DNA from 2 places in the Rhodohalobacter sp. SW132 genome. Region 1 is predicted to be linked to the other one. Evidence: riboswitches for the same ligand, from Rfam matches in the RefSeq annotation. Region 1 holds a riboswitch; the other holds the start of a gene.
What was found. Region 1 has a riboswitch for cobalamin ahead of DYD21_RS02435 (ribonucleotide-diphosphate reductase subunit beta). Riboswitches for the same ligand answer to the same signal wherever they lie in the genome.
Positions count from the first base shown of each region.

Region 2: another riboswitch for cobalamin. It lies ahead of DYD21_RS11930 (TonB-dependent siderophore receptor); the one in region 1 lies ahead of DYD21_RS02435 (ribonucleotide-diphosphate reductase subunit beta).

Region 1 is NZ_QUOK01000001.1:565,865-569,613, reverse strand. Features, by position in the region: gene DYD21_RS02450 (lipopolysaccharide assembly protein LapB) at 1-762, shown strand, start outside; gene DYD21_RS02445 (hypothetical protein) at 1,120-1,635, opposite strand; gene DYD21_RS02440 (hypothetical protein) at 1,797-2,375, opposite strand; cobalamin riboswitch at 2,650-2,855, shown strand; gene DYD21_RS02435 (ribonucleotide-diphosphate reductase subunit beta) at 3,004-3,749, shown strand, end outside.
Region 2 is NZ_QUOK01000005.1:311,070-314,818, forward strand. Features, by position in the region: gene DYD21_RS11930 (TonB-dependent siderophore receptor) at 1-1,572, opposite strand, end outside; cobalamin riboswitch at 1,714-1,916, opposite strand; gene DYD21_RS11935 (hypothetical protein) at 2,157-2,825, opposite strand; gene DYD21_RS11940 (T9SS type A sorting domain-containing protein) at 2,961-3,749, opposite strand, start outside.

The sequences.
Region 1 (3,749 bases):
CAACAGATATTTTACTGTTTGGTGTGTCTTCTTTTTGTGATCCATTCCGCAGCCATTGCACAAAGTAGTTCTGTAGAAGAGTGGAATGAAGAGGCAAAAGAGAAGTTTGACAGCGGTAATGAGCCTGAAGCTCTCGAATTGTATGAAAGAGTACTGGAGCAGGATCCTGAAAACTTTGATGCGCTCTGGAATGCCAGTCTTCTCTATGCGAGAGCAGGATTTCGACTGGAAGATGAGTCAGAACAGGAACAAAAGTATAACAAGGCACTGGAACTTGCGGAAAAAGCAGTTGAACATCATCCGGATGAAGGTTTTTCCCATTATGCCTATGCGGTAGCAAAAGGGCGGATGACCGATGTTATGGGAAACCGTGACCGGATCCGCACAGCACATGAAATTCGGGATGTGATCGAAAAAGCTGCCGAGTTAATACCGGATTATGCTCCTGTGTGGCACTTTTGGGGTGTCTGGCACCGGGATGTGGCAAATGTCGGCCGGACAGAACGAATCGCTGCGAGATTTATATCCGGAGGGATACCGGATGCAAGTAATGAGAAAGCAGAGGAGTATCTTTTGAAAGCTGTTGACCTTGATGATAACCATATCCTCATTCGTCTCGATCTCGCCCGATATTACCTGGAAGTGGGAGAGGATGAGAAAGCCAAAGAGGTTCTCGAAAAAATTATTGAGATGGAGCCCCGGACGATGGATGATCCCCGTAAGCTGGAAGAGGCCCGTGAGCTGCTGGATGATTTGAACTGAGCAAACGTTTCAGATTAGTGTCATCTCAATGCTGATTTATGGGCTTAAAAATATCCTCATCCGATGACTTCTCGTCATCGGATGAGTGTAGAGGGCTAAAGGTTAATTTATACTGGTATACAATGAATAATGTGAAGGCCGGACAATTCACCAGATGAAGCGAATTTCTCTGGTGAAGATTCTCATCCAACATATCCGTAACTACATCAATTACATGACATTGGCGTAGCGCGATCGATAAAATGTCGTACCGTCATCAGATGAGTTCTTCAAAAATTCGAGTCACGCTGGATCAATAATGATTTATGGATGACTCATCCGCTGACACAATCTGAATAGCTTACCAAAAAGGCGACATTAATCATCGATCACAATTTCTTCCCTGTCCCTGGGTTTTAAGGGTTCAGGTCCCTTGTTTGGATTTTGCCCGCCGCCGCTCTTTTTTTGGAAAAGCTTGATCAGGTTTGAAAAACCGTAGAGCAGGAGAAATGCGGCAATTAAATAAGCGACAGAATCAGGATTTGACAAGATCAGCGCTGCTAAAATGAGGGTAAGAACCCCCATAAACATAAATCCGAAACTCAGCAGCAGCAGCAAGCCAAAAAGCCCGAGAAATGCGGCAAATGAGATCGGAATCAGGTCGGGCATGGCAAAAATCAGTGCACCGAAAAGAATGGGGAAAGCGGCGATAATAGCAGGAATTTTAAAATAGAGAAACATCAAACCGAGAGCAATCAGGTATCCGCCGGCAATCAGGTAGAGAAAGCTGGGATAGATGAGCGTCAGTACACCTGTAGCCAGCGCAAGCACGGCATTCAGAATTCGGCGTTCGCGTGATTTATACTGGATGTTGATATGAAATTGCTGGTACATGAAATATGGCTAAAAATGTTCTGTCCGTTCCGGTCGATCTCAGTTAGGTAAATAAGCTGATATGGGTTTATCGATCGCGTAACGATTTGTTTCGTCCAAATATAAGAAAGCGATGCAAGAATAGATAAAGCTTGATCTGTGTAATAAACGATGATCTTGCATTACCTGCAAAAACCAGCGGTGCCAACGTTTAGCTGATATCCTGATTCAAATGTAAGGGAATGATGCGGAATGTGCAGCAGGTGAAAGGTTCCAATTGCAAATGCTTTGGCATTCTTTGACGAGAGATTTCTATCACGATAAGCTTTGTGCCAGCGTTGTGGGTTACTTTTTCTGGGTGACATAGGATGTGGAAATGACCGTGGGGGACTCCAGATGATAATGCCTTCTAAAATATCACCTGACTTAATAAGGTTGATTTGCAGCGTAAACCGTTCATTCCTGAATCGCTGCTGAGCGGCAAGTGTCTGAATCTCCTCATCGATATGGCAGATGGAAAATCCCTCCCATTCCAGCCTCATTGCAATATCTTTCAAAGTTTTTTCTTTTTCTATTCCAAGTTGGATAAGGTCGGAGTTCTCAGGGGCAAGCTGCAAAATACGGTCTGGCAGTGGAGGATAGGCAGGATTACTAAATTTGGAAACCGAGGGTTTCACCTGTGTATAACACGAGGAAAGAACAAGAGCGCTTATCACAAAAATGAACGCCAGGGCTATGAGACCGTTCAATTTCCTCATCATTTTGGTGATTGATTAAATTTGTCCGAATAATGGCTATCACTTATAACATAGTTACATCACGAGGGCCAAAACATAGCATATGAATGCGGTTCATCGTCAGCGTCTGGGGGCAAAATCTTGGTTGAGAATCACTGATATTTACCAATCTCAGGAAACACAAACGGTAGGTTTCTGCTTTTTCGATCTCTGAAATTTCCTATTTCTCCTGAATATTGTGGACAACTTCGCCATTTTGTGGAAAAGTAAGATTGTTTAGCGACTTAATTTTCATCAAGTTATACGTGTGAGATAAGGTGTTTCGGTGCCGGCAATTGTGCGGCTTCGGAATGAAAAGGGAATCCCGTGAAAAACGGGAGCTGTACCCGCAACTGTAAATTGACGACTTCGGCCCGGTGCCACTGCTTAAGCCCAAAAATAAGCGGGAAGGCGGACCGAAGATTCCAATGAGCCAGGAGACCTGCCTTAGATCAAGTAAACAAACCTTCGGGAGTTAAGGTGCAGTTGAAAAGATCATGAACCCGTTTTGTGGCTGTCCTGTATCCGTATTCGTAGAATCAGCCCGCCCGGATTAACTTTTCTCCTGTTCTATTTTAGCGCCCGCCTAATTGATTAAAATAGACGAAGACTTATGAAATTAACCGGCAAAACCTCTGTGCGAGAGAACATCAAGCTCACGGAAGATCCATCCTACCCGATTTTCAAAGAGCTGTACGAAAAACAGAAAAAAGCGATCTGGTTTCCCGAAGAGCTGAACATCCAGCAGGATGCTCTCGATTACCAATCTCTTTCAGAGAATGAAAAAGATCTGTTCGATACTGCCGTGGGATATTTTTGCTCTTCCGAACTGCTGGTGCAAAACGTGTTGGTGAACACCTTTTTCCCGCTGCTTACCGATCCCCACGCAAAAATGAGTTTCAGTACACAACTCTTCATGGAAAATATCCACAGTGATTTTTTTGAAATTGTGCTGCAATCCTTCGGCATGGATCGCGACAAGATGTATGAAGTGGCGTTTGAAGATCCGATTCTCCGCAAGAAGCAGTCGCTGATTGTGGATGCAATCGATAAAATCAGCCAGGACGGGATCGATCCGGATACAATTGCCGGTCAGAAACAGATACTGAAAGCGATACTGCTGAACAACATCGTGATGGAAGGAATCTTTTTCTATTCCTCATTTGCCCATTTTTTCGCCCTCAAGGATATGGGGAAAATGAATAATGTGGTTTCCGGAGTGGAGTTGGTGCTGATTGATGAATCCCTTCACCTGCAGAACGGAATTGAAGCGATCCTGATCATGCTGGACGAAAACCCGGAAATCACAGAAGATGAGGCGTTTGTGAACGAAATCCGGGATCTGATCCTGGAAGGCGC
Region 2 (3,749 bases), on a different contig from region 1:
GTACCACGCGCCGGTTCTGATGCGGTTATTGATGATCCAATCAGCAGATAGCTCAATTCCCTGATCGTTCTGACGATCCCGGTTGATGTATCCTGTCGGGCCATAGATGATCAGATCGTCAATCTCCCGGTTGAAATACTGAGCGCTCAATTTCAGGGATTGGTCCAACAGGTATGATTCTGCCCCGATATTAAAATAGAGACTTGTTTGAGGATCCAAATCCGGATTGGCGCCAAACTGACCAAATAGCTCATCCAGTGTTGGAGCTTTAAATCCGCTGCTGACCGATGCAAAGAGCTTCACCTGATCCGTAACCTGATACGACGGCGCAATACTGAATGTGGAATTGTTGCCGTACTCGCTGTGGTTGTTCAGCCTGTAGCCGATTTCAGTACTCAGTCCATTCCAATCCTTAAGATAGAGTGTGGCGTACGGACTAACGACCTGTGCATCTCTCTCTTCAAATACCACCGTTACAGGATTTCCATTATTGTCAAACCCCTCATCTTCGCTTTCGGGAATCGTAAAATCCTGGAAATTGAATCCCGCCAGAACCTGCAGGTGATTTGTCAGCCTGTAATTTCCAAACAGATCGGCATTGTGCATCTGCCCCTCAAATTCATTAACCCCAAACTGCGAATCAAACATTCGCTGGGTTCGTGAGTAGTTATATCCTCCATTCAAACGCAGATCACCCCTGCTGAACTGTGCCTGCACTCCGGGATTCAGAAGCTCAAGAGAATAAAAGTTATCCGCATCCTGGAAAGCGTCTGCGTCGTAATCTCCCTCATTTTTGGAATAGTTCAGAAATGGAGAAATCGTAAGATTTTCAGTCACTGAAACGTCTGCCTTTCCAAAAAATGAATCCAGTGAATAACCATCGTCACCGAAGGTTCCTGTATCTTCGGGATCACGGGCGGCACTGAATCCGTCACTCGTCTCCCGGTTGTAATTCAGCGTATAGCGCACTCGCTCGCCGGCACTTCCATTCACGCCCACATTTCCATTAAAGGTGTTATATGAGCCATACGAAAGGCGTCCGGTTGCGTTCACAAGTTCGTCACCGCCGCTTCGGGTAATCAGGTTTACCACACCTGCGATGGCATCGGTACCGTAAAGAGTGGACTGACTTCCTTTGATAATTTCAATTTGTTCAATGTTATTTGTGGGCAGCAGCCGCAGGTCAAAAAGTCCGCCAACCCCGGATGGATCACTCACCGGCAGACCATCCACAAGAATAAGAGTATTTTGAGCTGCTGCGCCCTGTAAATAGAGAATTCGTCCGTTTGATGGGGCTCCATAGGAATCGTTTACCCGGATTCCACTCTGCTGATTCAGAATCTGGGAGAGATCCCGGCCGCTATTTCGTTCAATCTCTTCGCGGGTGATCAGGATAACGGGCTTTGTTGTTTCCCGCTGCGTAAGCGGCAGTTTGGATGCTGTAACCACCACACGATCGAGTTCAAGAGTATCGGTCGCGACATCGGAAGGTTCCGATTCAATAAATGGCTGTGCCTGAATTGCTGAGGCGCACAGCAGAAATCCCGCTAATAGTAGATAAATTTTGCTCATGGTCGAATTGATTTTATTTAGTTTAACCGATGAGCTTTCGAGAAAAAATAGAAAGGTGTACTACAATAACATCCGCACAATTTAATAACGCACGGGCAGAGCAGTTCCACATTCCTGGCTTTTCCTCCGAAAGCCTGAATTATTTATGATTTGCAACCAGGCAGGTCTTCTGACTCACTCCCCTTCAGCAGCCTTCCCGTTCCATTTTGGGTGGAACAGTGGCAAAGAGTACTGAAGGTTTCGATAGAGCTTACAGCTACGGGGATAGTTTCGGATTTTCACCGGATTCCCTTTTCATCCCGACTGCCCGGAGGCGGACGGGAACCTGTTGCGGCATGAATGGTACCGTGAAATCGGATGGATGTCAATACTCAATTAACTCCATTTTCCATGAATTGAATCTCTCTGATTTCTTCTGTTGGATGAGTTAGATTCACTCATAGCTGTCTAAAACGTAAATCCATTTAGAAAATGGATTATTAACGCAGAATCATCCTTATTAATCCGCCGATTTTGAAGATACATTTGACTTATCAGCGTTACTCCGCGAAATTCAGCGAAATTCAGCGAAAAAAAGCCGGGGTTCAATCTGCCGCATCCCAAATCGGTTTTCCCATAAATTTGGAAAGTTTCGCTGCATCCCGGCGGATCTGCCTCTTTTTCCCGTGGCGCATTACGTTGTACCGCTGAGTATCATTCATCACAACATTCATTTCATAGATGTAAAACGACTTATTATTACCCTTTAAAAATTTTGAGACAAGCTGAATGGCGTGCACATCACTGAGTTTCAATTCGTTGTTCATGAGTTCTGTCATATTTTTTTCTTTTCCAGGTTTCTCCACCCAGAACCGGTTTTTTAGCTTATCAAAAATCATTTTCTCTGATAGTTTCCGAAAGAAAAAGGCACCAACTCCAACAAATATCAGCCCGAACAGAACAGAAGCAAATGACATGTGGAAAAGATCCTGATTACCTGACAGATAACCGGCTGAAATCAGCACAAGCGGAATGGCAAGGCCCATGATCACAAAAATCATCGGAAAAATTTTACTGATCAGTGTCGGTTCACTTTCTATGCGAGACGATCCGGCTTCAACCAGTTTGTGGGTTTGAAAGTTACTTCCGCCTGCTTTGATTACGGTCCAATTCACCTGTTCCGCTATCGGGTCATTAAACCGTGCAGCATCAAAAGTAACACCATTTTTTCGCTGGCTGATCTGATCTGTGATATTTTTCAATTTATCAAGCATGATTCATATAGGTTAAATTCCATGTGCAAGGTTGTGATGTTAACCTGATGTTTTAAGGCAGTTAAAAAAAGAACATCCGTATAATATTCAGCGTAAAAGAACAGATAAAAGTGGTGTAAATAAATACTTTACAATCTACTTTACCAATAACATTTTTCTGTTGATTACCGTATTCCCGGTTTTGAGCTGATAGAGATAAACTCCGCTTGATAAATTTCCGGCATTAAACCGTACGTGATGCGAACCGGCTGTTTGCTGTTCACTCACTAAAACCTGAATCTTTTGCCCCAGTAAATTGAATACATTCAGTTCAACAAATCCGGCTTCAGAAATAGTATAAGAGATCAAGGTTGACGGGTTGAACGGGTTCGGATAGTTTTGATGCAGCTGGAATTGATCCGGTATTTTAACAGGTTCTATAGATACACTTTCATTCATCACATTAGGGTAAATAGCTATGTAATCACGTAAATCTGGTTCGTTCTCATTAACTCGCGATCCATCTTTATTTATAACTGTGATCACAATATCCCGCAATCCATTGTTGTTTAGATCGGCGGCAATCACATTTTTCATCCCGATTACGGAACTATCTATAGTTTTTCTTTCTGCAAACACACCTTCCCCTACATTTTCATACCAGTGTATATCTCCGTTCAACGCATCCGTCCATGTCCTGTACACATTTGAAATTGAAACTACATCGTATAATCCATTTTGGTTCAAATCCGCGATATACAGATCCTCGTAGCCCGCTCCGCCTGAAGAACTCAGGTTCGTTTGATGCCACACCGAATCAATGTCCGTTTGCTCCATAACGATCAGATATTGATTCACCAAATTGTTTGGAGTCCAGGACGTAGTAGCAGCAACAATTTCGGGCCGCCCATTCAGATTTAAATCAGCGGATTTCATTGTTCGTAC